Regions from separate parts of the Cupriavidus sp. CP313 genome, predicted to be linked through region 2. Evidence: riboswitches for the same ligand, from Rfam matches in the RefSeq annotation. Region 2 holds a riboswitch; the other holds the start of a gene.

Region 1 (15,394 bases), on a different contig from region 2:
GCGGCCCGTTCATCACCATCGAGACCGGCAAGCTCAAGAAGCTGGGCCTGATCGACAAGAAGGCCCATCCCGAAGACAAGCGCAAGATGCGACTCACCATCACTGCCGCCGGGACCCGTCTGCTCAATGAACTGCTGCCGGTGCAGCAGCAGATCAACGACGTATTGTTCGACGGCGTTTCCCGCACCGAATTCAAGGTGCTGTGCTCGGTGGTCGACCGGCTGGTCGCCAACGGCGACCGCGCCGCGCTGGATCTCGAACACCTGCAGGCGCGCCGGCAGAAAGGCTAGTGCGCGGCCCACTGCACCGTGCCGACATCGATGCCTTCCTGGTGCATCTCCCATAGCGGGCTCAGTTCACGCAGGCGGGTTACGGTCTCGCTGACCTGCCGAATGACCTCGTCCACCTCTGCCTCAGTGGTGTAGCGCCCAAGCGTAAAGCGGATCGAGCTATGCGCCAGCTCGTCGCTGCGGCCCAGCGCCCGCAGCACGAACGAGGGCTCCAGCGAGGCCGAGGTGCAGGCCGAGCCCGACGACACCGCCACGTCCTTGATGCCCATGATCAGGGACTCGCCTTCGACATAGTTGAAGCTGATGTTCAGGTTGTGCGGGATACGGTGCGCCAGGCTGCCGTTGACGTAGACCTCGTCCAGCCGGGACAGCCCCGCCAGCAGCCGGTCGCGCAACGCGCCCACGCGGCGCGCTTCCTCCGCAAGTTCCAGCTTTGCCAGCCTGAATGCCTCGCCCATGCCCACGATCTGGTGCGTCGGCAGGGTGCCTGAGCGCATGCCGCGCTCATGCCCGCCGCCGTGGATCTGCGCCTCGATGCGGATGCGCGGCTTGCGCCGCACGTAGAGCGCGCCGATGCCCTTGGGGCCATAGACCTTGTGCGCCGTCACGGTGAGCAGGTCGATCTTCAGGGTTTCCAGGTCGATGGCGATCTTGCCGGCGGCCTGCACCGCGTCGCAATGGAACACCACCCCCGCCGCGCGGCAGAGCTCGCCGATCTGCGCGACCGGCTGGATCACGCCGATCTCATTGTTGACCATCATCACCGACACCAGGATGGTGTCCGGCCGCATGGCCGCGCGCAGCGCGTCAAGGTCGACCAGGCCGTCGGTGCCGATGTCGAGATAGGTCACCGCGAAGCCCTGCCGTTCCAGCTCGCGGCACGTATCGAGCACGGCCTTGTGCTCGGTCTTGACCGTGATGATGTGCTTGCCCTTGCCGCGATAAAAATGCGCCGCGCCCTTGATCGCCAGGTTGTTGCCCTCGGTCGCGCCGGAGATCCAGATGATCTCGCGCGGGTCCGCATTCAGCAGTGCGGCCACTTGCGCGCGTGCGGCCTCGACCGCCTCTTCCGCCTGCCAGCCGTAGTAATGGCTGCGCGATGCGGGGTTGCCGAATTGCTGGTGCAGGTAGGGAACCATCTTCTCGACGACCCGGGTGTCGACCGGTGTCGTCGCGCTGTAGTCCATGTAGATCGGAAGGGTCTTCGGCTCGGATTGCATGGCGCTCATTCCTGGAGGCGGATGTGGGGACGACCGTGGGCAAAGCGTACCCGCTGGTCAAGGAAAGTGGGGCCGAGTCTAGCACCGGGTAGCGGCCATTCGCGGCGGCGCCATGCTGCCGGTAGGGTTGCTTGACGCGCGGACAGCTGCAATTCCGGCCGCGTGGCGCCACCTGTCCGCTAGCCGGAAAACCTTGTCCAGCAAGGGTTTCCGGACTTCATCGAGTCGCCTCGGGGGCTGTCCGGCTCCGCACTCTAGGGTTTCCACCAACTTGAATAGCGTTGTTTTCTAGCATTCAATAAAACCTAAGTTACAAAGATAAATAAACAAAGTAACTGGTTGGTGAGAACACTTGCGTAGGAGTCGTGATGGCTGAGTCATCTGTTGGTCAGGGCGTCAAAGCGGACGCCGAAGCGGACGCAGAAGCGCAACGCCGCTTCAGGAATGCGTTGGCGATGTTTGCAACAGGCGTTGCCGTGATTACCGCGCCGCGCGAAGAAGGGCTGCCGGTCGGTATCACGGTGGCGTCGTTCAATTCGGTATCGCTGGACCCGCCGCTGGTGCTGTTCTCGGTGGACCGCCGCTGCCTGAGCCTGGGCGACCTGCGCACCGCGCGGCGCTATGCCGTCAACGTGCTGGCCGAGGCGCAGCAGGATATCTCGAACCGCTTTGCCAGGGCCAATTCCGGCAAGTGGGAGGGCATCGATTTCAGCAAGCGCGACGGGGACAACCATGTGCTGCTGCCGGACGCGCTGGCCACCTTCGAGTGCGAGCCCTATGCCCAGCACGACGGCGGCGACCACGTGATCTTTATCGGGCGGGTGGTCCGTCACCAGGCCCGCCAGGACGGCCGGCCCCTCATCTTCTTTGGCGGCAAGTACCGGGCACTGGAAGACAGTCCGGCCGCCGCCTGAATCCACAAGAACAGACAGTCAGCACAGGAGAACGACATGATCAAGACCGGTAACCAGCACATTGCCATGCTGCGCGATGGCCGCGAGGTGTACCTGGACGGCAAGCGGGTGACGGACGTCACCAGCCACCCGGCCTTCCGCAACTCGATCCGCAGCTACGCCAACCTCTATGACTTCCAGGCGCAGCCCGGCAATATCGACAAGATGACCTTCCAGCCAGTGGGCACCGACCGGCGCGTCAGCCGGATCTGGGAGCTGCCGGCCAGCTACAACGAACTGGTCGAACGCCGCCAGATGCTGGAAGCCTGGACCGAGTTGCACTACGGCTTCATGGGCCGCTCGCCCGACCACGTGGCCTCGTGCATCTCGGGCATGTACATGGGCATCGATGTTTTCGAGCAGGCCGACCCGGCCCGTGCCGGCGCACTGCGCGACTACTACCGCTATGCCCGCGACAACGACCTGTTCCTCACCTATGTGATCGTCAACCCGCAGGCCAACCAGTCCAAGTCCGCGCACGAGCAGGAAGACAAGTACCTGGCGGTGGGCATCGTCGATCAGGACGCGGAGGGCATCACCGTGCGCGGCGCCAAGATGCTGGCCACCAGCGGCATCATGGCCAACGAGGTCTTCTGCAGCTGCATCCAGCCGCTGCGCGAGGGCGACGAGATGTATGCGCTGTCCTTCGCGGTGCCGATGAACACCAAGGGGCTGAAGGTGATGTCGCGCAAGTCGTATGAAGCCAATGCCACCTCGGTGTTCGACAACCCGCTGGCGAGCCGTTTCGACGAGAACGACGCGGTGCTTTACTTCGACGACGTCAAGGTGCCGTGGGAGCGCATCTTCGTCGCGGGCGACGTGAGCCTGTGTGCAAAGCAATTCCACGCCACGCCGGCGCACGTCTACCAGAACTACCAGTGCCAGGTGCGGCTGATGGTGAAGCTGCGCTTCCTGGTGGGCCTGGCGCACCGCATCACCGAGATCAACGGCACCAACAGCTTCCCGCAGGTCAGGGAAATGCTGGGCCAGCTGGCCGCCGAGGCGGGCATGGTCGAGGCCTGGGTCTACGGCATGGAAGCCAAGGGCCAGGTCGGCAAGCACGGCTACTTCGTGCCGGACCGCAGCATGCTGTACGGCTCGCAGGTGGTGACCCAGCAGCTCTACGGCAAGGTGCTGGCCACGCTGCGCGAGCTGGCCGGCGGCGGCATGATCATGCTGCCGTCGAGCATCGAGGATTTCGCCAATCCGTCGCTCGCCGGGATCATCGCCAAGACGCAGAAGTCGCCGGTGTGCAGCCCGGAAGAGCGCGTAAAGTTCTTCAAGCTCGCCTGGGACGCGGTCGGCTCCGAGTTTGCGTCGCGCCACAACCAGTACGAGATGTTCTACGCCGGCGCCACCTTTGTCACCAAGGGCCATGCCTACCGCACCTACGACTGGCAGAACGCATCCGGCCTGGTCGACAACATGCTCGGCAGCTATTCCCTTGAAAGCGAACTGGCCAAGCTGCCGCAGGCCGCCTGACTTCCCGCACCGTTCCCACTTCCTGCATCGACTACGGAGATCGACATGGCAATCACCAAACTTCACGACGAGTTCCACACCCTGGACCTGGAGTCCGGCTGGGAGGTCCCCCACGGCTATCCGTCGGGCATCCAGCAGAAGATCCTGTCCGGCTCGCTGGACGAGGGCGGCCGCAGCGGCAGCCGTACCCGCCTGCTGCGCTTCCAGCCCGGCGTGTTCACCACCTCGCCCTTCGTGCATGAGTACTGGGAAGAGGTCTATCTGCTCAGCGGCGACCTGACCGTCGGCAACGACGCCAATGGCAAGGGCGGCGAAGCCTTCGTCCCCAACACCTACGCCTGCCGCCCGCCCGGCGCCTTCCACGGCCCGTTCAAGTCCGACGGCGGCTGCATGCTGCTGGAGATCCACTACTACGACCCGGCCTGATCATGGAAGCGACCATCGCAACCGCACAGCGCCAGCTTGCCGCGGGCAGCGCCAACGCGCAGTCCTTGCTGGCGGCGTGCGTCGAACGTATCTGCAACCCCGGCGGCGAGGGCGCGCGCGCCTTTCCGCATGGCGTCAGCATGGCCGCGCGCAAGCAGGCCCAGGCGTGCGACATGCTGCGCGAGCAAGGCGTGGCCGGCCCGCTGGCGGGCGTGCCGGTGTCCGTGAAGGACCTGTTCGACGTGCAGGGCGACGTGACCCGCGCCGGCGCCCGCGTGCTGCCGGAGCGTGCCGCCAGCGCCGATGCACCGGCCATTGCGCGGCTGCGTGCGGCGGGGGCGGTGTTTGTCGGACGCACCAATATGACCGAGTTCGCCTACTCGGGCGTCGGCATCAATCCGCACTACGGCACGCCACGCAATCCCTACGACCGGCAAGCCGGCCGCATTCCGGGCGGCTCGTCGTCAGGCGCTGCGGTCTCGGTGACCGACGGCATGGCCCTGGCCGCGATCGGCTCGGACACCGGCGGTTCGTGCCGGATCCCGGCGGCGTTGTGCGGCATCGCTGGCTTCAAGCCCACCGCGCGCCGCGTGCCGCTGCAGGGCACGGTGCCGCTGTCGCCCAGCTATGACTCGGTGGGCTGCCTGGCCAACACCGTGGCGTGCTGCGCCGCCATTGATGCAGTGATGGCGGGCGAGGCGCCGCCCGCGGGGCCGGCGCCGCTGGCCGGGCTGCGCCTGGCGGTGCCCACCGGCCTGGTGCTGGAAGGCATGTCGGACGAGGTGGCCGAGGTCTTCAGCCGCACGCTGCGCCGGCTGTCGGCGGCGGGCGCGCTGCTGCAGGACGTGAGCTTCGACAGCTGGGACCAGCTGGCCGGCATCGGCGCGAACGGCGGCCTGGTCGCCGCGGAAGCCAGTGCCTGGCACGGCAGCCTGCTGGCTGAGCAGGCCGATCGCTATGACCCGCGCGTGCTGTCGCGCATCCGGCTGGCTGACGGGCAGCGTGCCGCCGACTACCTGCGCATGCTGCAGCGCCGGGGCGAGCTGTGCCGGCAGGCCGATGCCGAGCTGGCTGGCTTCGATGCCGTGGTCCTGCCCACCGTGCCGGTCGTGGCGCCGCGCATCGCGGACCTGGACGACGACGAAGCCTTCTTCAGCACCAACCGGCTGCTGCTGCGCAACCCGGCCATCGCCAACATGCTCGACCTGTGCGCGCTGTCGGTCCCGTGCCATCGCCTGGGCGACGCGCCGGTGGGCCTGATGCTGTTCGGGCGCCACCTGTCCGACCGCAGGCTGCTGGCCATCGGCATGGGCATCGAGGCGGCATTGCGGCACGAACGGGGCTGAGCCCCCGCAGCAGTACAGAAGTACCCATAACTACAGTGGAGACAACAATGCCTGATATCCGTACCGGCGCCGCCGTACTGGCCTGCGCCACCCTGTTCGCGGCGACTGCTTCCGCAGCCGACCCGGCCCCCATCAGCGACGGCGTGGTCAAGATCGGTGTGCTGACCGACATGTCGTCGATCTTCTCCGATATCGGCGGCAAGGGCTCGGTGGTTGCCGCGCAGATGGCCGTGGACGATTTCGGCGGCAAGGTGCTGGGCGCCCCCATCCAGGTGGTCAGCGCCGACCACCAGAACAAGACCGATGTCGCCGCCACGCTGGCGCGCGGCTGGTTTGACAACCAGAAGGTCGACGTGATCCAGGACGCCCTGCCGTCCTCGGTCGCGCTGGCGGTATCCAACCTGGGCAAGCTCAAGCACAAGATCGTCATCGCCAGCGGTGCCGGTACCACGCGCCTGAGCAATGAAGACTGCTCGCCCTACACCATCCAGTACTCGTACGACACCTACGCCTTTGCCGCCAACACGGTCAAGGCGCTGGCCCGGCGCGGCGACAACAGCTGGTACTTCCTGACGGTCGACTACGCCTTGGGCGCATCGCTGGAGAAGGACGGCACCGAGGCCCTGTCCAGTGTCGGCGGCACCCTGAAGGGCAAGGCCAGGCATCCGATCAACTCCGCCGACCTGTCGTCCTACCTGCTGCAGGGACAGTCCTCGGGCGCGAAGGTGATCGGCCTGGCCAACGCAGGCGCAGACACGGTCAATGCGATCAAGACCGCCGCGGACTTCGGCATCAACACCGCGGGCAAGCAGAAGCTGGCCGGGCTGCACATGTTTATCAGCGATATCCACAGCCTGGGGCTGCAAGCCGCGCAGGGCATGACGCTGACGACATCGTTCTACTGGGACCGCGACGACGCCACGCGCGCCTGGTCGCAACGCTTCTTCGACAAGACCGGGCGCATGCCGACCCTGGTGCATGCCGGTGTGTATTCGTCGACCACGCACTACCTGAAGGCGATCCAGGCCGCGCGCACCGACGACAGCGATGCCGTGCTGGCGCGCATGCGCGAGACCCCGGTCAATGACTTCTTCGCGAAGAACGGCACGATCCGCGCCGATGGCCTGATGGTGCACGACATGTACCTGGTCGAAGTGAAGCGCCCGCAGGAGTCCAAGCGTCCCTGGGACTACTACAAGATCAAGTCCGTGATCCCCGCGAGCGAGGCGTTCCGCCCGCTCAGCGCAAGCACTTGCCCCCTGGTCAGGAAGTAAGCCCATATCCCTCACCGAGGCCGGCATTCCAGCCGGCGCTCCACCCCATAGCAGAGAGCAAGCGATCATGAAGACCCTTACCTTTGAACTCGACACCCGCCAAGGCAAGTCGCAACGCACCGTCACCATCCACCAGCTCATCGTGGCGGGCTGGACCGGCCGCGACGTCGAAGCCATGGAAGCCCACATCCGGGAACTGGAAGAACTGGGCGTGAAGCGCCCGCCCTATACCCCGGTGTTCTACCGTGTGGCTGCGCAACGCCTGGGCCCGGCACCGGAGATCCAGGTCAGCGGCGAGGCCAGCAGCGGCGAAGCCGAGTTCCTGCTGGTCCGTGACGGCGATGACATCCTGGTGGGCATTGCCTCTGACCATACCGACCGCGAAGCCGAGACCTACGGCATCACCGTGTCCAAGCAGATGTGCGAGAAGCCCTGTGCGTCGGCCTTGTGGCGCCTTTCCGAGGTGGAAGGCCACTGGGACCAGCTGGTGCTGCGCTCCTACGCCACCATCGACGGCGAGCGTGTGCTGTACCAGGAAGGCCCGGTGACCGCCATGCGCTCCCCGGCGGACCTGCTGCAGCGCTTCAGCGGGCATGGCGGCGACTTTGGCGAAGGCTCGGCCATGCTGTGCGGAACGCTGCCCGCGATCGGCGGCATCCGCCCGGCCGATCGCTTCGAGATCGAGCTGGAAGACCCGGTGCTGGGGCGCACGCTGCGCCACGCGTACGCGGTCGCTGCGCTGCCCGTGGCGGGCTGAGCATGCCGCGCCATCCCAACCGACAAGGCAGCGCCACGGAGTCACGGCCATGCACCACGACCTGATACTAGAGACCCGCAACCTCGGCAAGGCCTTCCGCGGTTTTACCGCGGTGAGCGACGTCAACCTACAGGTGCGCCGCGGGTCGATCCATGCGTTGATCGGCCCTAACGGCGCCGGCAAGACGACTTGCTTCAACCTGCTCACCAAGTTCCTGGAGCCGACCACCGGCACCATCCTTTTCAACGGCATCGACATCACCCGTGAAAAGCCCGCGCAGATCGCGCGGCGCGGCGTGATCCGTTCGTTCCAGATCTCGGCGGTGTTCCCGCACCTGACGGTGATGGAAAACGTGCGCATCGGGCTGCAGCGGCAACTTGGCACGGCGTACCAGTTCTGGCGCAGCGAGCGCTCGCTGGACGTGCTCAATGACCGCGCCATGGAGCTGCTCGAACAGGTCGGCCTGACCGAGTTCGCGCAGACGCTGACGGTGAACCTGCCGTACGGCCGCAAGCGCGCGCTGGAGATTGCCACCACGCTGGCGATGGAGCCCGAGCTGATGCTACTCGATGAACCCACGCAGGGCATGGGCCATGAAGACGTGGACCGCGTCACGCAGCTGATCAGGAAGGTCTCGGCGGGCCGCACCATCCTGATGGTGGAGCACAACATGAGCGTGGTCTCGTCGATCGCCGACAAGATCACCGTGCTGCAGCGTGGCGCGATCCTGGCCGAAGGCCCGTATGCGGAAGTGTCCAAGGATCCGCGCGTGATGGAGGCCTACATGGGCACCGTCGACGCGGAACTGCAGGGCGCGCACTGAGACGGCCCGGGGGAACGACACATGACGACATCCAACACACCCGCGCTCGAGATCAAGGACCTGCACGCCTGGTACGGCGAATCGCACATCCTGCATGGCGTGGACCTGACCGTGAACCGCGGCGAAGTGGTCACGCTGCTGGGCCGCAACGGCGCTGGCCGCACCACCACGCTGCGCGCGATCATGGGACTGACCGGCGCGCGCAAGGGCTCGATCAAGGTCAATGGCCACGAGACCATCGGCCTGCCCACGCACAAGATCGCGCACTACGGCATTGGCTATTGCCCCGAGGAGCGGGCGATCTTCTCCAGCCTCTCATGCGAAGAAAACCTGATGCTGCCGCCGGTGCTGAAGGGCGCCGACACCAGCAAGGGCATGAGCGAGACCGAACTCTACGAGATGTTCCCGAACCTGAAGGAGCGCCGCCAGAGCCAGGGCACGCGTCTTTCCGGCGGCGAGCAGCAGATGCTGGCGGTCGGGCGCATCCTGCGCACCGGCGCGAACCTGCTGCTGCTCGATGAAATCTCGGAAGGGTTGGCACCGGTGATCGTGCAGGCGCTTGCGCGCATGATCCTGATGCTCAAGCAGAAGGGGTACACGGTGGTGATGGTGGAGCAGAACTTCCGCTTTGCCGCGCCGCTGGCGGACCGCTTCTACGTGATGGAGCACGGCAGCATCGTCGAGCGCTTCGCGGCCAGTGAGCTGCAGGCCAGGATGCCGGTGCTGCATGAACTGCTGGGCGTATAAGGAGCGACTCATGAATCTGTTTGAAATCCCGCTCCCGGCGCTGCTGTCGCAGTTGTTGCTCGGGCTCGTCAACGGCGCCTTCTACGCCATGCTGAGCCTGGGCCTGGCGGTGATCTTCGGGCTGCTGAACGTCATCAACTTCGCGCACGGTGCGCTCTTCATGCTGGGTGCGGTGCTGGCGTGCGCCGGCATGACCTATGCGGGGCTCAGCTACTGGGCGATGCTGCTGCTGTCGCCGCTGGTGGTGGCCGCGCTGGGCGTGGTGATCGAGAAGACCATGCTGCGCTGGATCTACAAGCTCGACCATATCTACGGCCTGCTGCTGACACTGGGCATCACGCTGGTGATCGAAGGCATCTTCCGCTCGGTCTATGGCGTGTCCGGGCTGCCCTATGCACCGCCCGAGGCGCTGCAGGGCGCCTCCGACCTCGGCTTCATGCGCTTGCCCAATTACCGCGTGTGGGTCGTGATGGCGTCGCTGACGGCGTGCTTTGCCACCTGGTACGTGATCGAGAAGACCAAGCTGGGCGCCTACCTGCGCGCCGGCACTGAGAACGCCAAGGTGGTCGAGGCGTTCGGCGTCAACGTGCCGCGGATGGTGACGCTGACCTACGGCTTCGGCGTGGCGCTGGCCGCGTTTGCCGGGGTGCTGGCGGCGCCGGTCATGCAGGTGTCGCCGCTGATGGGTCAGAACCTGATCATCGTCGTGTTCGCGGTGGTGGTGATCGGCGGCATGGGCTCGATCATGGGCGCGATCCTGACCGGGCTGGGGCTGGGCGTGATCGAAGGGCTGGCCAAGGTGTTGTATCCGGAAGCATCTTCCACCGTTGTCTTCGTCATCATGGTGGTGGTGCTGTTGTTGCGCCCGGCAGGGCTGTTCGGAAAGGAGAAGTGATGAGCGGACAATCTATCGCCGCAATCGGCATGCGGCAGCAGCAGGTGGCGGGGCGCCTGCCAAAGCAGGTGATGTACGGCGTGGTGCTGGTGTGCCTGCTGGCCGCGCCGCTGGCCGGTGCGTATCCGGTGTTCGTGCTCAAGGTGCTGTGCTTCGCGCTGTTCGCGTGCGCCTTCAACCTGCTGATCGGCTATACCGGGTTGCTGTCGTTCGGCCACGCGGCCTTCTTCGGCGGCGCTGGCTATGCCGCCGGCCATGCCATGAAGGTCTGGGGCGTGACCCCGGAAATCGGCCTGATCCTGGGTACCGCTGCGGGCGCGCTGATCGGCTATGTGGTGGGCTCGCTGGCCATCCGCCGGCAGGGCATCTACTTCTCGATGATCACGCTGGCGCTGGCGCAGATGCTGTTCTTTATCTGCCTGCAGGCGCCGTTCACCGGCGGCGAGGACGGCCTGCAGGGCATTCCGCGCGGCAAGCTGTTCGGGGTGCTGCCGCTGTCGGACGACCTGACGCTGTATTACGTGGCGCTGGCGATCATCGTCGCCGCCTTTGCGCTGATCGTGCGCACGGTGCATTCGCCGTTCGGCCAGATCCTGAAGGCGATCAAGGAGAACGAGCCGCGCGCGATCTCGCTGGGCTATGACGTCGACCGCGTCAAGCTGACCGCCTTCGTGCTGTCGGCGGCGCTGTCGGGGCTGGCCGGCTCGGTCAAGGCGCTGGTGCTGGGCTTCGAGACGCTGACTGACGTGCACTGGTCGATGTCCGGCATGGTGATCCTGATGACGCTGCTAGGGGGGCTCGGCACACTCACCGGCCCGATCGTCGGCGCGTTTGTTGTGATCGCGCTGGAGAACAAGCTGGGCGAACTGGGCAGCTACCTTGCGGCCGTGACGGGCATCGACTGGTTCAACGGGCTCGGTGAATCGGTGTCGATGGTGACGGGCATCATCTTCATCGTGTGTGTGCTGACCTTCCGCAAGGGGATCGTGGGCAGTCTGGGGCGACGCCCCGGGTGAGTCGAAAACCGTCCATGGGGTTTCTCCCCTCTCGCGCTTACGGGAGGGGCCGGGGGAGAGGGCATGTCTCACTCGACGCGGCCTACAGGATGGGGCTGGAAGCCCGCACGCCGCTCGCGCAGCCGGGCGCAGGCCGAGCGTGCGGCTGCCGCACCGAGCGCTCCACAACCAGGAGGCCGGTCGCGGTCGTCCCGTGAACAATAGGCTTCAGGCCGCCCGGCCGGCATGCAAATCTTTTTGAAGAATCATCCCAAAATTTAGGCCATGTCTGATTGATCCCCACCGCCGATTTCGGCTCAATGGCATTCGGAAAGCAAGCTATTTCCGACCGAGGATCAATGATGCAAGACACGAAAACCAAGAAGATTTTTCGCAACTCGAAGACAATTATTTTCTTCCCCGTAATATGAAGAAACTGAGAGCAGTCATCGGCGCTATTACGGGCGCTGTCCTGGCTACGCTTGCTGCTTGGGGCGGGTTATATCTCTTCGGCGTTGTAGTTTTGCGCGGGACAGGAAGTTTGTTCGACACGAATCAGCATGCAGCGAATCTGTTCTTTGTTGGCTGGTTCGTGTCTATGGTCGCAGCCTCATTAATTGGTGGATGGCTTGGATATTCATCCGGGCGAAGATAGGGCATCACATCCACTATTTTTCAAGCCTATACATGCGCCGCCCCATGCTTCCATCATGGCGCGGCGCTGTTCGAGCACGGTGGCCCCTATCCCACAAATGGGAGAGGGGAGAAGACACCCCCGCACCCAGGCTCAGGCCTTGGCCAATGCCAGCGACGCACGCGGCGCGACTGCCACCTTCGCGCCGAGATGCTGGTCAACGACCCCCGCCACCATATCCGCCGTCACCGCCGACAAAGTCCACCCCAGGTGCCCATGCCCAGTGTTGTAGAAGATGCATGCCGCCCTCCCGCGCCCCACGCGCGGCAGCATATCCGGCATCATCGGCCGCAGCCCGGCCCAAGGCACCACGCTGCGCGTGCTGACGCCGGGGAAGCACTGCTGCACCCATTCCACCAGCGGGCGGATGCGGTCGGCGCGGATATCGCGGTTGTAGCCGTTGAACTCGGCGGTGCCGGCCACGCGGAAGCGGTCGTCGCCCAGGCGGCTGGTGACCAGCTTGGTTTCGTCGTCGAGCAGGCTCACCACCGGTGCTGCGGCGCGGCTGGCTTCGTCGGTCAGGTTGACCGTGATCGAATAGCCCTTGACCGGATAGATGTTGACGCGGTCGCCCAGCCCCGCGGCCAGCGCGCGGCTGGCGGTGCCGGCGCAGATCACGGCGCCGTCGAAGGTGGAGCTGGCCGTGTCGGCGCCGTCCTGCACGGTCACGGTGGCGCGCCTGCCGTCGGTCTTCACCGCCCGCACGTCCTGGCCGTACAGGCAGCGCACGCCCAGCCGATCGATGGCCGCGGCCAGGCCGCTGGTGAACTTGTGGATGTCGCCGGTGGAATCGCTCTCGGTGAAGTAGCCGCCGTAGTACGACCCGGCCAGCGTCGGCTCGATCGCGCGCATCTCCTCGGGCGTCACGGCGCGCCGCTCCAGCCCGCCCTGCGCCAGCAGCGCCGAGACCCGGCCGGCCTGCTCGAAGCCGGCCTTGTCGCGGTAGATATGGAGGATGCCTTCCTTCTTCAGGTCGAAATCAATGCCTTCCTGCGCCGCCCAGGCGAACAGGTGCTCGCGCGCGGCGATGGCCAGGCGCGCGGTCTCGATGGTGTTGCGGCGGTAGTGGGGGATCGCGGCGATGAACTCGGCGAACCACGACAGCTTGTGCCAGCTCGGCCGGGGATTGACCAGCAGCGGGGCGTCGTTGCGCAGCATCCACTTCATGCCCTTGACGATGGTCGACCAGTGGGTCCAGACCTCGGCGTTGGAGGCCGATAGCTGTCCGCCATTGGCGAACGAGGTCTCCATGGCGGCATAGCGGTGCCGTTCGAACAGCGTGACGGAGAATCCGCGCCGGGCCAGCGCGTAGGCCGTGGTGACACCCGTGATGCCACCGCCGATGACAGCGATTGATTTCATGATCTGCAGGTTCCAGGAACGTCGATGGTGGGAGCCCGGACGCAATATGCGTGGCGGACGCCCCCTCTGTTCTGGACCTGAGAGATTCACGACACCCGGCCGCCAGGGCGGGGCGCGCTTGCTCCTTCGGTATGCCGGCGGACGATAGCGTCCGGCATTCTTCAGAGTGCACTGACTGGTGATGCCGGTCCTTTTGCCTGAGAGTTTCCGGGGCGGTTGCTCCTTCGGCGCTGTCCGCGGCGGGCGCCGCGACAGTCTCTCCCTGCATCACATTGGCTTGAGGCCAATCGGGGCAATGTAGTGACAAGGCTCGACGTTGGATATGCGGGTTAACGCTTAGGCGGCCTGCCGCCCGCGTCGCTATGTCGCATCGGCCTGCGTCCCTGTGCCCCATAAAATGTCAGCGCTCGCTCTCGGGGAGAAGCGCCGTATGCTGCGCTCAGGTGGGGTGAGCCAAAAAAGACGACAACAAGGTTTTCCAGTGAAGAAAAATCGCATTGCACTGGCCGTTTCGGCGGTACTGATGGGCCCCGCCGTCGCCGCCGCCCAGGTGGTGGACGCGCCCGAGCCGCTGCAGGAGGTGGTGGTCTCGGCCAAGTCGGAGCGCGGCGAGACGCCGGCCATAGCGCCCAACACGCCCTCGCCGGCCTACGGCATCAGCAGCCGCCGCATGGCCGACTTCAATGTGGTGAACACGGAAGACGCCCTCAAATACGCGCCCAACCTCGCCGTACGCAAGCGCTTCATCGGCGATATGAACTCGATCATCTCGGTGCGCAGCACCAGTTCGCGCCAGTCGGCGCGCGGGCTGGTCTATGCGGACGGCCTGCTGCTGTCCAACCTGCTGGGTTCGGACTTCAGCTTCCCGCCGCGCTGGTCGCTGGTCAACAGCGCCGAAATCGAGCGCATGGACGTGCTGTACGGCCCGTATTCGGCGCTGTATCCCGGCAACTCGCTGGGCGCGACGGTGCTGATCACCACGCGCACGCCGGAGAAGTTCGAGGGCGATGCCAGCGTGCAGCTGTTCACGCAGCGCTTCAGCCTGTATGGCACGCACGACAACTTCAACGGAGTCCACGCCAACGCCTATGTGGGCGACCGCGTCGGCCCGTTCTCGTGGCTGGTCAGCGTGGACCGGCAGGACAGCAAGAGCCAGCCGCTGAGCTTCTATACCGCGGCGCGCTCCACAGCCCGCGCCACTTCTGCCGACAAGCCGGTCACCGGCGCCTACTTCGACCAGGACCAGACCGGCCGCGACCGCGTGGTGATGGGCGTGAACAGCGAGGGCGTCACGCACACGGTGCAGGACCAGCTCAAGCTCAAGCTCGGCTACGACATCACCAATACCCTGCAGGCGCAGTTCACTGCCGCCTACTGGCAACAGGACCGCTCCAGCGCCACGGGCAGCTACCTGCGCGATGCCAATGGCAATGCGGTGTCGAGCGGTAATGTGAATATCGGCGGCTATCGCTATGTGATTCCCGCCAACGCCTTTGCCCCGAGCAACGGCGAGGACGCGCGCTGGCTCTATGGTCTGTCGCTGCGCACGCGCAACGAGACCGGCTGGAATTTCTCGGGCGTGGCGTCGCTGTTCGACGTCAGCAAGGACATCAGCCGCAGCGCCAACACCGTCGGCAGCGGGCCGGGCACGGTGACCTATGGTGACGGCACCGGCTGGCGCACGCTCGACCTGAAGGCCGACTACCGCCCGCAGCAGCTGCAGGGCGGGCACTGGGTCACGTTCGGCTATCACTACGACAACTACCGGCTGAGCAACACCACCTACAACACCTCGGACTGGCAGGCGGCCACCATCACCGCCTTCAACAACGCCTTTGCCGGCAAGACCGAGACCCAGGCGCTCTATGCGCAGGACGCCTGGTACTTCGCCGAGGACTGGAAGCTGATCCCCGGCGTGCGCTACGAACACTGGCGCGCCTATGACGGCAGCCGCAGCCAGCCCGGCGTGGATATCGGCTACCCGGTGCGCAGCGAATCCAACTGGTCGCCCAAGCTGGCGCTGGAGAAGGCCTTCGGGCAGGACTGGCTGGGCCGCTTGTCGCTGGGCCAGGCCTATCGCTACCCGACTGTCAGCGAGCTGTTCCAGGGCCGCATCACCGGGACCGCGCT
Region 2 (15,394 bases):
ATGGCTGCCCTCTTGTTTTTCGTTCGGGGAACGCCGCCATGATACGCCGCGCTGCCCCTAGCATTCCACGATATTCACCGCCAGCCCGCCGCGCGCGGTCTCCTTGTACTTGGTCTTCATGTCGGCGCCGGTCTCGCGCATGGTCTTGATCACCGAATCGAGCGACACGTAGTGCGTGCCGTCGCCGCGCAAGGCCATGCGCGCCGCGTTGACCGCCTTGACCGAGGCCATTGCGTTGCGCTCGATACACGGGATCTGCACCAGCCCGCCAACCGGGTCGCAGGTCAGCCCGAGGTTGTGCTCCATGCCGATCTCGGCCGCGTTCTCCACCTGCGCGGGGCTTCCGCCCGTCACCGCGGCGAGCGCGCCGGCCGCCATCGAGCAGGCCACGCCGACCTCGCCCTGGCAGCCGACTTCGGCGCCGGAGATCGACGCATTGAGCTTGTACAGCAGGCCGATCGCGCCCGCGGTCAGCAGGAAGTCGACCACGCCCTGCTGGTTGGCGCCGGGCACGAAGCGGTCGTAGTAGTGCAGCACCGCCGGGATAATGCCCGCCGCGCCATTGGTCGGCGCGGTGACCACGCGCCCGCCGGCGGCGTTCTCTTCGTTGACGGCAATGGCGTACAGGTTGACCCAGTCCATCACCGAGAGCGGGTCGGACAGGGTGCGCTCGGCGCGCTCGGTCAGGCTGCGGAACAGTTCGGGCGCACGGCGCTTGACCCTGAACGGCCCCGGCAGCTCGCCGTCGGTGCGGCAGCCGCGCGCGACGCACGCCTGCATCACATCCCAGATATGCAGCAGGCCGCTGGTGACTTCCACCTCGCTGCGCCAGGTCAGCTCGTTCTCCATCATCAGCCGCGCGATGCTCTTGCCGCTGGCGGTGGCCATCTCCAGCATGTCCTTGCCGCTGCGGAACGGGTGTGGCAGCTGCTGCGCGGCATTGAGCACCTGCGTGTTGGGTGCGCCCGCGGTCACGACGAAGCCGCCGCCGACAGACAGGTAGCGCGCCTCGCGCAGCGATGCGCCGCTGGCGTCGAAGGCATGGAACTTCATGCCGTTGGGGTGCTCGGCCATGGCCTCGCGCCGGTAGAAGGCGATGTGCTCCTTCTCGACGAAGCGCACGATATGCTGGCCCAGCAAGGACAGCTCGCGGCTCGCGCGCAGCGCGGCCAGGCGCGTGTCGATCGAATCGGGATCGATGGTGTCGGGGGCCTCGCCCATCAGGCCGAGGATCACGCCCTTGTCGGTGCCGTGGCCCTTGCCGGTGGCGCCCAGCGAGCCGTACAACTCCACGCGCACGCTGGCTACCTGCGGCAGCAGGCCGTCGCGCTCAAGCCCCTGCGCAAACATCAGGGCCGCGCGCATCGGGCCCACGGTATGCGAGCTCGACGGGCCGATGCCCACCTTGAACAGATCAAAGACGCTGACTGCCACGGAATGTCTCCAGCAATGGGATGGCCCTGAAGAGGCTCTTTTTGGTGGGTTGGCGTGGCTGCGACGGGCACCACGACATCGCGATGCCCGTCATCTCGAGCATAGTTCGTTGGCGGGCCGCCGCGGCTGCGGCGGCGCTACGCCTCAGTCCACCACGTAATCGCTGACCGGCACGCAGGCGCAGAACAGGTTGCGGTCACCGTACACGTTATCGGCACGGCCGACCGGCGGCCAGTACTTCTGCGTGCGCAGCGATGCCACCGGGTAAGCGGCTTCCTCGCGCGTGTACTTGTGGGTCCACTCGTCGGCGGTCACGACCGCGGCGGTGTGCGGCGCGTGCTTGAGCGGGTTGTCGTCGCGGTCGAAGGTGCCGTCGGCGACGCGGCCGATTTCCTGGCGGATCGCGATCATCGCATCGATAAAGCGGTCCAGCTCGTGCAGCGCCTCGCTCTCGGTCGGCTCGATCATCAGCGTGCCCGGCACCGGGAAGCTCATGGTCGGGGCGTGGAAGCCGTAGTCCATCAGGCGCTTGGCCACGTCTTCATTGCTGATGCCGGTGTCCTTCTGCAGCGGGCGCAGGTCCAGGATGCACTCGTGCGCGACCAGGTCGTGCTGGCCCGTGTACAGCACCGGGTAGTACGGCGCCAGGCGCTTGGCCACGTAGTTGGCCGCCAGGATCGCATTCTCGGTGGCGGCGGTGAGGCCGGCCGAGCCCATCATCGCGATATACATCCATGAGATCGGTAGGATGCTGGCCGAGCCGAACGGTGCCGCCGACACGCCGCCGATGCCGCGGTCGTCGCGGCGGTAGCCCACGCTGTCCTGGTTGGGCAGGAAGTCCGCCAGGTGCGCACCGACCGCGACCGGGCCCACGCCCGGGCCGCCGCCGCCGTGCGGGATGCAGAAAGTCTTGTGCAGGTTCAGGTGCGACACGTCGCCGCCGAACTGGCCCGGCGCGGCGGTGCCGACCATCGCGTTCATGTTGGCGCCGTCCACGTAGACCTGGCCGCCATGCTGGTGCACGATCTCGCAGATCTGCTGCACGCCCTGCTCGAACACGCCGTGCGTGGACGGGTAGGTGATCATGATCGCCGCCAGGTTCCTGCTGTGCTGCTCGGCCTTCTTCGCCAGGTCTTGCAGGTCAACGTTGCCGTTCTCGTCGCAGGCCACCACCACCACCTTCATGCCGGCCATCTGCGCCGACGCCGGGTTGGTGCCGTGCGCCGACGACGGGATCAGGCAGATGTCGCGATGGCTTTCGCCACGGCTGGCATGGTAGGCGTGGATGATCAGCAGGCCGGCGTACTCGCCCTGCGAGCCGGCGTTGGGCTGCAGGCTGACCGCGGCGTAGCCGGTGGCGGCGCACAGCATGGCCTCGAGCTGGTCAATCATCTCGCGGTAGCCCACGGTCTGGTCCAGCGGCGCGAACGGGTGGATCTGGCTGAACTCGGGCCACGTCACCGGGATCATCTCGCTGGTGGCGTTCAGCTTCATCGTGCACGAGCCCAGCGGGATCATGGTGCGGTCCAGCGCCAGGTCCTTGTCGGCCAGCATGCGCAGGTAGCGCAGCATTTCGTGCTCGGCGTGGTGCGTGTTGAAGACCGGGTGGGTCAGGTATTCGCTGGCGCGTGCCAGCGCCGCCGGGAAGGCGTCCTGCGCGACGGCCTCGAGCTTGTCGAAGTCCAGTTCGGCGGGCAGCGGCTTGCCTTGCGTGAAGACTTCCCACAGCGCGACCACGTCGGCGCGGGTGGCGGTCTCGTCCAGCGAGATGCCGACGCGCGTGGCGCTGATATGGCGCAGGTTGATGCCGCGCGCGGTGGCTGCGGCATGGATCGCATCGGTGTTGAAGCCGGTTTCCAGCGTCAGCGTGTCGAAGAAGCTGGCGTTGGTGCGCGCGAAGCCCAGTGCCTGCAGGCCGGCGGCCAGCGTCGCGGCCAGGCGGTGCACGCGCTGCGCGATGCGCTTCAGGCCCTGCGGGCCATGGTAGACGGCATACATCGAGGCCATCACGGCCAGCAGCACCTGCGCGGTACAGATGTTCGAGGTGGCCTTCTCGCGGCGGATATGCTGCTCACGCGTCTGCAGGGCCAGGCGATAGGCCTTGTTGCCCTGCGCATCGATGGTCACGCCGACCAGGCGGCCCGGCATCGAGCGCTTGAATGCGTCCTTCACCGCCATATAGCCGGCGTGCGGGCCGCCGAAGCCCAGCGGCACGCCGAAGCGCTGCGAGTTGCCCACGGCCACGTCGGCACCCCATTCGCCGGGTGCGGCAATCAGGGTCAGCGCCAGCAGGTCGGCGGCAGCCACCACCAGGCCGCCGGCGGCGTGCACGGCATCGGCGATGGCGCGGTAGTCGTTGACGTCGCCATTCACGCCCGGGTACTGCAGCAGCACGCCGAAGGCGTTGGCCGCGGCGGCATCGGCGGCGGGGCCGACCTTGACTTCGATGCCCATCGGCAGCGCGCGCGTGCGTACCACTTCCAGCGTCTGCGGCAGCACGTCGTCGGCCACATAGAAGGTGTTCGAATCGTGCTTGTTCACGCGCTGCAGCAGCGTCATGGCTTCGGCTGCAGCAGTGCCTTCATCCAGCATCGACGCATTGGCGATATCCAGCCCGGTCAGGTCGGTGACCATCTGCTGGAAGTTCAGCATCGCTTCCAGGCGGCCCTGCGAGATTTCCGGCTGGTAAGGCGTGTAGGCGGTGTACCAGGCCGGGTTCTCGAAGATATTGCGCAGGATGACGCCGGGCGTGACGGTGTTGTAGTAGCCCTGGCCGATAAAGCTCTTCAGCACCTTGTTCCTGCCTGCCAGGCCGCGCAGCCTTGCCAGCGCGGCTTCCTCGCTGAGCGGCTCGGTGAACTCGCCCATCGGCATGCCGTCGCGGCGGCGGATGGCGTCGGGGATGACGGCGTCGATCAGCGCGGCGCGGCTGTCATAGCCAAGCACCTTCAGCATGTGCTGCTGCTCGGGGGTATCGGGGCCGATATGGCGGGCGGCGAAGGCGTCGCGCGCCTCCAGTTCGGCCAGCGTGGGCCGGTTCACTTGGGCGGCGTTCATGGGAAGCGGGGCGTTCATTGGCAAGAACCTCGTGGGGTGCGCGCCGGCCGGTGGTCAGCCGGGACGGCGCGCGTCTGTCTGCAGGGGCCGGTCCGCCAGTCCGCCCGTAGGCGGCAGGGACCGGCGCCGCCGGCGTCAGGCGCCGACGCTGGCCTTGTAGGCGTCGGCCGACATCAGGCCGTTGACGTCGTCGCCGTTGGCCGGCTTGAGCTTGAACAGCCACGCGTCGAAGGCGTCGGCGTTGACGCTCTCCGGGGCGGCCGTGGCGGCCTCGTTGACGGCGATCACTTCGCCGGCCACCGGGGCGTAGATGTCGGAAGCGGCCTTCACCGATTCCACCACTGCCAGCGCGTCGCCGGCACCAACCGACTTGCCCACTTCGGGCAGTTCCAGGAAGACGATGTCGCCCAGCGCGTCCTGCGCGTGGTCGGTGATGCCGATGGTGAGCGTGCCGTCGGCTTCGACGCGTACCCACTCATGCGACTCGGTGTACTTGAGGTCAGCGGGGAAATTCATGGAGGTTCTCCGGATTCAGATCTGTTTCTTGTTGGGTGATGCCTGCCCGGCGAAGCTGCCGGCAGGCGAGGGCGACCGTTGGTATGAGCCTCAGCTCACGAGTGCCTTGCCATTACGCACAAACGGCAGTTTAACCACAGTCGCGTTGAGTTTGCGGTCGCGGATCTCCACCTGCACGGTATCGCCCACGGCGACATCCTTCGGCAGGCGGGCAAAGGCGATGGACTGAGACAGCGACGGGCTGAAGGTGCCGCTGGTGATTTCACCGTCACCGGCCGGGGTGATCACTTTCTGGTGGGCGCGCAGGACGCCGCCTTTGTCACGCAGGATCAGGCCGAGGAATTGCTGGCGCGAACCGGCCGCGGCCAGTGCCGCCTTGCCGGTGAAGTCGCGCTCGCTCTGCAGGTCCACCGTCCAGGCCAGGCCCGCATCCAGCGGCGAGGTGTTGATATCCATGTCCTGGCCATACAGGTTCATGCCGGCTTCCAGGCGCAGCGTGTCGCGCGCGCCCAGGCCCGCCGGGCGCACGCCGGCGGCGTTCAGCTTTTCCCAGACGGCGGCTACGTTTTCGGCCGGCACCACCAGTTCGAAGCCGTCTTCGCCGGTGTAGCCGGTGCGCGCCACCATGATCTCGCCGATGGCCGGGTCCTGGACCACGGCGGCGTTGAAGGGCTTGAGCGCGTCCGAAGGCTGGGTCGAGGGGAAGGTGCTCCACACCTTGGTACGGGCGTTGGGCCCCTGCACGGCGACGATCGCCAGAGGCTGCACGCCTGCAGGCGCAACATCCTCACGGCGCGGCGTGATGGTCACATCGCTGCCGGTAGCGGCATTGCGCGCGCGGATCCATTCGATGTCGCCCAGCGCGGTGCTGGCGTTGACGACCAGGCGGAAGCGGTCTTCGGCAAAGAAGTAGACGATCAGGTCGTCGATCACGCCGCCTTTCTCGTCCAGCATGCAGGAGTAGAGCGCCTTGCCCGGGGTCTGCAGCTTGTCGACATTGTTGGCCAGCAGGCCGCGCAGGAAGCTGCGGGTATTGGCGCCGGTGAGGTCGACCACGCACATGTGCGACACGTCGAACATGCCGGCGTCGGTGCGCACGGCATTGTGTTCTTCGATCTGGGAGCCGTAGTTGACCGGCATGTCCCAACCGCCGAAATCAACCATGCGGGCGCCGAGGGCGCGGTGGATGGCGTTGAGGGGCGTGGCCTGGAGCGTCATGGAATCCTCGGGGGCAATCTCGGTTGGCGAAAACAAAAAAGGGCCATCCGCCGCAACGCTCGCCGCGCCTGAATGTGGCGTAGCAATCCGCTGCGGCGGATGACCCCTCTGTCCTCGATACCTGAGAGATTACAAGGCGGATCCTGCCGGACCCCGTCCTCGTGCGCCCCTTCGGTGGGCACGCTCGCCACGAATGGCGGGTGCCGCTCTCCAGAGTGCGGCATGCATCGTGTGCATATTGCATGCCGATCCGATCGGTCCGTGGTGCCTGAGAGTTTTCGGGTGATACCCCTTCGGCGGCGCAGGCGATGCGCGCTCTCCCGGTCGGATGCGCGCAATGTACGGGAGGCCCCGGCCTTTGTCAAACCGGCCAGGGGAGCCTGCCGTACCTGTCGCTGCGGCGGTCCGGCTTACTTCTTCTTGTCGTCGGTGACAACGTTACCGATCACGCCGCCCACGGCCGCGCCACCCAGCGTACCCAGCGCACTGCCGTCGGTGAGGATGGCGCCGCCCACGGCGCCCGCGCCCGCGCCAATGGCGGTATTACGCTGCTTCGGGGTCATGTCCGCGCAACCGGCAAAGGCCGCAACGGTCGCGCCGATCAGGGTCACCTTGGTCAAAGTCTGCAGGGTTTTCATTATTGGCTCCGATGTGATGATTCAAGCATGTCACCCCCGCCGCGCAGGCCGGGGGACATACCAGTTAGAGCGTTGCGTTGCGCGATTGGCTCCGGCCTTTACGAAGTGTTACGCCGGTGACACAACCGGCCCTGTCAACGCGGTTTTCGCCGACTGACCTGCCGCGGCCAGCGTGTTAACATCGTCAGCTTTGCCGCCGTGCCCGTTTTTGGGGTGCTGGCGTGTCCCGCCTGGCCTTCCGCTGTTCCTGCTGATTTCCCTGCCTCCAACCGCATCCCACGCATGACCCATGGCCTGAACTCCGCCCAATCCGAAGCCGTCCGCTACCTGGACGGCCCTTGCCTGGTGCTGGCCGGGGCGGGCTCCGGCAAGACCCGGGTGATCACGCAGAAGATCGCGCATCTGATCGAGGACAAGGGTTTCGAGCCGCGCCATATCGCCGCCGTCACCTTTACCAACAAGGCCGCCAAGGAGATGCAGGAGCGCATCGGCAAGCTGATGGAGGGCAAGACCACGCGCGAGGGCAAGCGCATCCCGCTCAAGCAGCTGACGGTCTGTACCTTCCACTCGCTCGGGGTGCAGATCCTGCGCATGGAGGCCGAGCACGTGGGCCTGAAGCCGCAGTTCTCGATCATGGATTCGGACGACTGCTTCGGCCTGATCCAGGAGCAGCTGGGCACCACCGACAAGAAGCTGATCCGCGGCGTGCAGGGCACGATCTCGCTGTGGAAGAACGGCATGGTCGATCCGGAGGCAGCGATCGCGCAGGCCGCCAATGCCGACGAGCACCAGGCCGCGCTGGTCTACCGCAACTACGTGGCGACGCTGCACGCCTACCAGGCGGTGGATTTCGACGACCTGATCCGCCTGCCGGCCGAGCTGTTCGCGCGCAATGAAGCGGTGCAACTCAAGTGGCAGAACCGCCTGCGCTACTTCCTGGTCGACGAATACCAGGACACCAACGCCTGCCAGTACCAGCTGCTCAAGCTGCTGGCGGGCGGCTCGCACCTGCGTGCGCCGGCCTTTACCGCGGTGGGCGACGACGACCAGGCCATCTATGGCTGGCGCGGCGCCACGCTGGACAACCTGCGCGGGCTGCAGACCGATTTCCCGGACCTGAAGGTGATCAAGCTGGAGCAGAACTACCGCTCCACCGTGCGCATCCTGGAAGCGGCCAACGCGGTCATCGCCAACAATCCCAAGCTGTTCGACAAGAAGCTGTGGAGCGAGCACGGCATGGGTGACCCCATCGCCATCCACCCGATGAACGACGAGGAGCACGAGGCCGAGTCGGTGGTGTTCCGCCTGTCCGCGCACAAGTTCGAGCGCCGCGCGCAGTTTCGCGACTACGCCATCCTGTATCGCGGCAACCACCAGGCGCGGCTGTTTGAGCAGATCCTGCGGCGCGAACGGATTCCCTATGTGCTGTCGGGCGGCCAGAGCTTCTTCGACAAGGCCGAGATCAAGGACATCTGCGCCTACCTGCGCCTGATTGCCAACCCCGACGACGATCCCGCCTTTATCCGCGCCATCACCACGCCGCGCCGCGGTGTGGGCACTACCACGCTGGAAGTGCTGGGCACCTTCGCGGGACAGGCCAAGGTGTCGCTGTTCGAGGCCGCGATGATGGGCGGCATCGAAGGCAAGCTGCAGCCGCGCCAGCTGGAGCCGCTGCGCGTGTTCTGCGAATCGATGGTGCGGCTGGCCGACCGTGCGGCCAAGGATCCCGCCACCGTGGTGCTGGACGACCTGATGGAAGGCATCCACTACGAGGCCTACCTGTACGACGCCTTTGACGAACGGCAGGCGCAGTCGCGCTGGACCAATACGCTGGAATTTCTGGACTGGCTCAAGCGCAAGGGCACCAAGCCCGAAGGCGCGGAAGGCGAGGAAGCCACCGGTTTCGACAATGCCGACGGCTTCGGCAGCGAAGGCAAGAACCTGCTCGAACTGACCCAGACCGTGGCGCTGATGAGCATGCTGGAAGGCCGCGAGGAAGATCCCGACGCGGTGCGGCTGTCCACGCTGCATGCGTCCAAGGGGCTGGAGTATCCGCACGTGTTCCTGGTCGGCGTGGAAGAGGGCATCCTGCCGCACTGCCGCGAAGACGAGGACATGAGCGACGAGAAGATCGAGGAAGAGCGGCGGCTGATGTATGTCGGCATCACCCGCGCCCAGCGCAGCCTGCATGTCAGCTGGTGCAAGAAGCGCAAGCGCGCGCGCGAGACCTACTCGTGCCAGCCTTCGCGCTTTATCGGCGAGATGAAGCTGGAGGAAGCGCCTGCGCCGGTGGATGAAACCCCGGCGATGAGCCCCAAGGACCGGCTCGGCGCGCTCAAGGCGCTGCTGGGAACCGGCGGCAAGACGGCCCCGGGCTGAACGGGCGCTACAGTCCCGATACAAAGGCCTACCAGGCTGACAAGACGCCGGGTGCAGGCGTACCTAGTATGGCGGCTGTGCTGCTCGCGCCGTTTGCGCCGGTGGCGCCGCGGCAGGCCCGCCCGGTCTGCCTGCTGCGCCGGACTTCTCGTTCGGAACTTCCCTGTTATTCGGCCCCCGGCACGTGAAGCGTACGGGGGCGTTTTTTTGCGGCGGCTGCGAACCTACCGCTGCGGTCCGCCCGGCGGCGGCATCATCGCGCCCGCGGGCGGCAGGCCCAGCCAGCGCGCGGCTTCGGGCGCGGCGCGCAGGCGCCGGCGCTGGGCCGCGTCGAGGCTGTCGTCGAGCGCCAGCCAGCGTTCGCGCACCGCGCGGCGGTCCTGCTCCAGCGCATCGTGCAGTCGGTCCATGGCCTGCGCGCGCGGCCGCAGCGGCGCGTCGGGGGTTTCGTCGGCGGTCTCGCGCAGCAGGCGCGCGTGCAGTTCCAGTGCATGGGCCTCGGCTTCGCGCGTGGCGCTGCGTGCGGCCTGCCAGAGCCTGGCCTGCGCGGCACTGAGTCCCAGGGACTCAGCGAATGCCGGCGCGGCGGGCGGTGGCGGCATCGCCCCTGTCGGCGGCGGGCCGGATTGCAGCGCGCTGGCCGGCGTGGCCAGCAGGCACACGGTGCACAGCGCCAGCAGGGAAGCGGCGGTGCGCAGGCGGGAAAGGGGAAATGGCATGGCGTTCTCCTGTGATGGCGGACACCGTCGTGGCAACGTGCCGCACGATGCCCGCGGTTGGCTCGGGTCAATGCCGGTCCATGCTAGGGAAGGCTGCATGCCAATGCTTGAGCACTTGGTCAGGCCCGTATTGCAATCCCGTACAAAGGACGGCTGGCCGGCAAGACTGCGTATCAGGGCTGATACAAAGCCGGCACAGTGGGGGCATCGCGGGCTGGTAAAGTTGGGCACCGCATGCCCCCCGGCACCGGCCCCTGCTGCCGGCATATGCCGATCCCTTCGCTTATGGAATTCACCCCCACACTCCCGATCCGCCTGCTGATCGTCGACGACGATCCCCAGATCCGCGCCATGCTGGCCGACTACCTGTCCACCTTCGGCATGCAGGCCGATGGCGTCGAGGGCGGTGCCGAGATGCGGCAGGCGATGGCCGCCACGCGCTACGACCTGGTGATCCTTGACCTGTCGCTGCCCGGCGAAAACGGCCTGGCGCTGTGCCGCGAACTGCGCGCGCGCACCGAAGTCGCGGTCATCATGCTGACCGCGCGCGCTGAGTTGGCCGACCGCGTGGTCGGGCTGGAAGTTGGCGCCGACGACTACGTTACCAAGCCCTTCGAGATGCGCGAACTGGTGGCGCGCATCCACACCGTGCTGCGCCGTATCCGTGGCCACGGCGCCGACGCGCGCCAGGGCGCGGCGCCTTCCGGGCATGAGGTGCGCTTCGGCGACTGGCGCCTGAACACCACGCTGCGCCAGCTGGTCGACCGCGACGAGGTGGTGGTGCCGCTGTCCAATGCCGAATTCCGCCTGCTGCTGGCCTTTGTCGAACAGCCCAACCGCGTGCTCGACCGCGAACTGCTGATCAACCAGGCGCGCGGCCGCGGCCTCGATGTGTTCGACCGCAGCATCGACCTGCTGGTGTCGCGGCTGCGCCAGAAGCTGCGCGACGATCCGCGCGACCCCACGCTGATCCGCACCGTGCGCGGCGAGGGCTATGTCTTTACCGCCACGCAGCAAGGATGAACGCGATGGGCCGGCTGGCGCGCCATGATTCGATGTTCGTGCGGCTGTTCGTGGTGATGGCTGCGATCATGCTGGCCATGCACCTGCTTGGCATGACCGTGATCGAAAGCCTGTTCCCGCGGCCGGGCAGCGAGCACGTGCTGCGTGACCGCCCCGGCGGGCCGCCGCCTCCGCCCGAGGCGTGGCCGCCCGGGCCGCGGACGGAAGGCGCGCCCGCCGGGGTGCCCGCCGAACGCATGCCGCCCCGGCCGCCGCCGCGCTGGCCCTGGCCGCCGCACCTGGGCCTGCTGTTCCAGGTAGCGGCGATCGTGGCCGCTTCGTGGGCCGGCGCGCGCCTGCTGGCGCGCCCGGTGCAGGAGCTGGCCAGCGGTGCCGGCCGGCTGGCGCAGGACGTGCACGCCGCGCCGCTGGACGAGCGCGCCGGCCCGGCCGAAGCGCGTGCCGCGGCGCAGGCGCTGAACCATATGCAGCAGCGCATCCGCACGCAGCTGGCGCAGCAATCGCGTTTCCTGGCGGCGGTGTCGCACGACCTGCGCACGCCGCTCACGCGCATGAGCCTGCGCATCGAGCGCATGGACAGCGCGGATGTCCGTGACGTGCGCTACCGGCTGCGCCAGGACCTGGCCGAGATGAACGGCCTGATCGATGCCACGCTGTACTACCTGCGCGACCGCGACGAAGCCGGTGGCCCGCGCCAGCGTGTGGATGTGCTGGCGCTGCTGCAGGCGGTGGTCGACGATGCCGCCGAGACCGGCCACGAGGTCGCGCTCAGCGGCCAGGCGCAGCCGCTGCTGGCGTGCCCGTCCGAACTGCGGCGCGCGGTGGTGAACCTGGTGGAAAATGCGCGGCGCTACGCCGGCGCGGCCAGCATCGTGCTGACCGACAGCCCGCAGCGCGTGCTGATCGACATCTGCGACAACGGCCCCGGCATCCCGCCCGACGAGCTGCCGCGCGTGCTCGAGCCGTTCTACCGCGTCGAATCCTCGCGCAGCCGCGCCACCGGCGGGGTCGGCATGGGGTTGTCGATCGCGGCCGACATTGCCGCGCGCCATGGCGGCGAGCTGACCCTGAGCAACCGCCCCGAAGGCGGCGTGCGCGCGCGCCTGTCCTTACCGCGCGGCTGACACCGCCAGCGTGACGTACTGCGAGCCGCGCTGCCCGTGCGTGAAGTCGAGCGGGAAATCGCCCACGTCCACGCGCCCCTGCAGCGCCCGCCGCATTTCGGCCGCGCCGCTGCCGCGCAGGCCGGCCAGTGCGCGCGCCAGCCACGCCGCGCCGATATAGCCGGCTAGCGTGGCCGGCGACGGCGGCTCATCCAGGTATTGCTTCATGCGCGCCACGTGTTCCTTCACCACCCGCAGCGTGGCCTGCTGCGGCCCGGGCGCGATCTGGGTCAGCACCATGCCCCCGTTGTAGCCAGCGCCCAGGATCTCGCGCGCGGCGGTGGCGCTGACCGACGACAGCCCGACCAGGAAACCGTACCAGCCCTGCACCGCCAGCGCGCGGCCCAGCCCGGCGTAGGCAAGGGTATCGCCCGCCACGATCACCGCGCCCGGGCGGGTGGCGGCGATGCGCCGGGCGGCGGCGTCGGGATTGGCCTCGAGCGGCACCGCGCGCGTCCCGGTCTGCGCCTCCAGCCGGGCCAGTGACGGGGCAGCGAAGTCCGGCGCCAGGGCCAGCGCGATGCTGGTCAGGCCATAGCTGCGCAACTGGCGTACCGCCGCGTCCAGTTCGGCCTGGTAGTCGGCGCGGGTGAACCAGACATTGTCGGCCGCCAGCCCAAGGCCCGACAGCGGCGCCACGATCTGCACGCCGCGCCGGCCCAGCTCGGCCGATGCGGCCAGCGCCGGCAACAGCCGGTCGCCCGGGCCGAACAGCAGCTCGGCGCGGTCGGTATCGGCCAGCGACACCGCCTGCGCCAGCGCGCGGCGCGGGTCGGGATCGGCGTCGCGGACCACGTGCGCGATGCGCACCGGGCCGTTGCCGGCGTTGACGGCATCGAACATGACCTTGGCCCCGGCCAGGTAGTCGCGCGCAAGGTCGGCTTGCGCGCCGCCGCGGTCGAGCAGGTGGCCGACCACGACCGTGCGGCGCGCCTGCGCCTGGGCCTGCGACAGCGCTGGCCAGGCGGGCAGGGCCAGTGCCGCGCCGGCGGCGGCAAGCAGGCGGCGCCGTTGCCCGGCCGGTGCTGCCAGGTGGCTGCGCAGCGGTGGGTACGGCGGAAACATCGGAGTCTGGTCGGGAGTTGGCATTGCAGGGGCAGGGGCAGGTGACGCGCGGGCCGGCGGTGGCGCGCAGCGTATCCGCCACACATGACACCAATGTGACGGCCGCCGCCCCTCGGCGCCGCGCGTATCTGGCAGGTCCGATGCCCGCGCTTGACGGCGGTCAACGCGCCAGCGGCGGTGCAGTCCTACGATGGGCCGTCACACACCCATTCCCCCGCGCCCCCAATGACCCCGTCTGCCATGACTTCCCCTGCGCCCGACCGCCGCGCGCTGTCCGACTTCCGCGCGCTGGCCGGCCGCATCGACGGCAACGGCCCGCGCTATACCTCGTACCCGACGGCCGACCGCTTCCGCAACGGCCCCGACCTGTCGCTGTACCACGACGCACTGGCCGCCTGCCGGGCCGACGCGCCGGCGCCGCTGTCGCTGTACCTGCATATCCCGTTCTGCGAGAACATCTGCTACTACTGCGGCTGCAACAAGATCATCACGCGCGACCATGGCCGCAGCGCCCGCTACGTCAACTACCTGGGCCGCGAGATGGCGCTGGTGGCAGACCGGCTCGGGCCGCGCCGCCAGGTGCTGCAGTCGCACTGGGGCGGGGGCACGCCGACCTTCCTCGACCCCGACGAGATGCGCCGCGTGATGGCGCTGCTGCATGAGCATTTCGAGCTGGCGGCCGAGGGCGAGCATTCGATCGAGATCGATCCGCGCCGCGTCGACCACGCCCGCATGGCGCTGCTGGCCGAGCTGGGTTTCAACCGCGTCAGCCTGGGCGTGCAGGATTTCGATCCCGAGGTCCAGCAGGCCATCCATCGCATCCAGCCCTTCGAAGAGACCCGCACGGTGGTGGATGCCGCGCGCACGCTGGGTTTCCGCTCGGTCAGCCTGGACCTGATCTACGGCCTGCCGCACCAGACCGCGGCGCGCTTTGGCCGCACCATCGAGCAGGTGCTGGCGCTGCGTCCCGACCGGCTCTCGGTCTATAGCTACGCGCACCTGCCGCATGTGTTCAAGCCGCAACGCCGCATCGACGAAACCGCCTTGCCGCCCGCCGGCGAGAAGCTCGACATCCTGGTCTCCACCATCGAGCGGCTGACCGCCGAGGGCTACGTCTATATCGGCATGGACCATTTCGCGCTGCCCGACGACGACCTCGCCGTGGCCCAGCGCGAAGGGCGGCTGCAGCGCAACTTCCAGGGTTACTCCACGCACGCCGGCTACGACCAGGTCGGGCTCGGCATTTCCGCGATCGGCGCGATCGCGGGGCGCTACGTGCAGAACGCGCGCACGCTGGACGAGTACTACGGCGCGCTCGACCACGGCCGCCTGCCGCTGGCGCGCGGCGTGGCGATGAACGCCGACGACCACCTGCGGCGCGAGATCATCGGCGACCTGATGTGCAATGGGGTGCTCGATATCCCGGCGCTGGAAGCGCGTCACGGCATCCGCTTCAGCACGGCCTTTGCGCCGGAGCTGGCCGACCTCGCCGCACTGGGCGCGGACGGGCTGGTGCAATGCGCGCCGGAACGCATCACCGTGACGCCGCTGGGCCGGCTGCTGGTACGGCGCGTGGCGATGGTGTTCGACCGCTACCTGCGCGAGGATGCCGTGCGGACCGCGGACACTGGTGCCCAGGCCGCTGCCGCCAACGATGGCGCGCAACCGGTACGCTTTGTGCCGCGGGCGCGGTACTCGCGCGTGGTGTAGCGGCCGCGCAGGCGGTACGGACGAAAAAAAGCCCGCGCAATGTGCGCGGGCTTTTCGTTTGCAGCGGGCGGACTTACTTGGCGGCGTTGGCCATGTAGTCCGAGGCGGCGATCACGTCCGCGTCCGGGCCGGCGTAGCCACCCTTGGGCGGCATCACGCCCTTGCCCTTGAGCGCAAAGTTGTGGACCGCGCCCATGCCTTCCTTCAGGCGCGGTGCCCAGGCGGCCTTGTCGCCGAACTTGGGCGCGCCTGCCACGCCGGCGGCGTGGCAGGCGGCGCAGACCTGCTCGTAGACCTTCTTGCCCACGTCGGCCGAAGCGGCGGCCGGCGCAGCAGCGGGTGCGGCGGCAGCAGCTGCCAGGGCCGCAGCAGCGGGAGCTGCCGGTGCAGGCGCGGCAGCGGCGGCCGGTGCGGCGGCGTCAGGGGCCGCGGCGGTCGTCGGCGCGGCCGCCGCCGGGGCAGCCGGTTCCGG

The links. Region 2 has a riboswitch for glycine ahead of gcvT (glycine cleavage system aminomethyltransferase GcvT). Riboswitches for the same ligand answer to the same signal wherever they lie in the genome.
Region 1: linked by a shared signal. The riboswitch ahead of ACW4E8_RS10630 (D-amino acid dehydrogenase) and the one ahead of gcvT (glycine cleavage system aminomethyltransferase GcvT) in region 2 are both predicted to bind glycine.

Annotation. Positions count from the first base shown of each region.
Region 1 covers NZ_JBSVZB010000006.1:36,761-52,154, forward strand. The annotation lists gene ACW4E8_RS10570 (MarR family winged helix-turn-helix transcriptional regulator) at 1-290, shown strand, start outside; gene ACW4E8_RS10575 (IscS subfamily cysteine desulfurase) at 287-1,510, opposite strand; gene ACW4E8_RS10580 (flavin reductase family protein) at 1,879-2,424, shown strand; gene ACW4E8_RS10585 (4-hydroxyphenylacetate 3-hydroxylase family protein) at 2,461-3,945, shown strand; gene ACW4E8_RS10590 (cupin domain-containing protein) at 3,991-4,371, shown strand; gene ACW4E8_RS10595 (amidase) at 4,374-5,717, shown strand; gene ACW4E8_RS10600 (ABC transporter substrate-binding protein) at 5,765-6,991, shown strand; gene ACW4E8_RS10605 (DUF2848 domain-containing protein) at 7,059-7,748, shown strand; gene ACW4E8_RS10610 (ABC transporter ATP-binding protein) at 7,798-8,571, shown strand; gene ACW4E8_RS10615 (ABC transporter ATP-binding protein) at 8,593-9,318, shown strand; gene ACW4E8_RS10620 (branched-chain amino acid ABC transporter permease) at 9,329-10,213, shown strand; gene ACW4E8_RS10625 (branched-chain amino acid ABC transporter permease) at 10,285-11,229, shown strand; gene ACW4E8_RS10630 (D-amino acid dehydrogenase) at 11,996-13,309, opposite strand; glycine riboswitch at 13,321-13,439, opposite strand; glycine riboswitch at 13,440-13,538, opposite strand; gene ACW4E8_RS10635 (TonB-dependent receptor) at 13,695-15,394, shown strand, end outside.
Region 2 covers NZ_JBSVZB010000019.1:98,597-113,990, reverse strand. The annotation lists gene ACW4E8_RS24385 (MBL fold metallo-hydrolase) at 1-2, opposite strand, end outside; gene ACW4E8_RS24380 (L-serine ammonia-lyase) at 58-1,434, opposite strand; gene gcvP (aminomethyl-transferring glycine dehydrogenase) at 1,579-4,509, opposite strand; gene gcvH (glycine cleavage system protein GcvH) at 4,627-5,007, opposite strand; gene gcvT (glycine cleavage system aminomethyltransferase GcvT) at 5,098-6,225, opposite strand; glycine riboswitch at 6,324-6,449, opposite strand; glycine riboswitch at 6,471-6,558, opposite strand; gene ACW4E8_RS24360 (glycine zipper 2TM domain-containing protein) at 6,636-6,863, opposite strand; gene ACW4E8_RS24355 (UvrD-helicase domain-containing protein) at 7,146-9,242, shown strand; gene ACW4E8_RS24350 (hypothetical protein) at 9,467-9,961, opposite strand; gene ACW4E8_RS24345 (response regulator) at 10,247-10,984, shown strand; gene ACW4E8_RS24340 (sensor histidine kinase) at 10,981-12,108, shown strand; gene ACW4E8_RS24335 (ABC transporter substrate-binding protein) at 12,094-13,236, opposite strand; gene hemN (oxygen-independent coproporphyrinogen III oxidase) at 13,438-14,922, shown strand; gene ACW4E8_RS24325 (c-type cytochrome) at 14,996-15,394, opposite strand, start outside.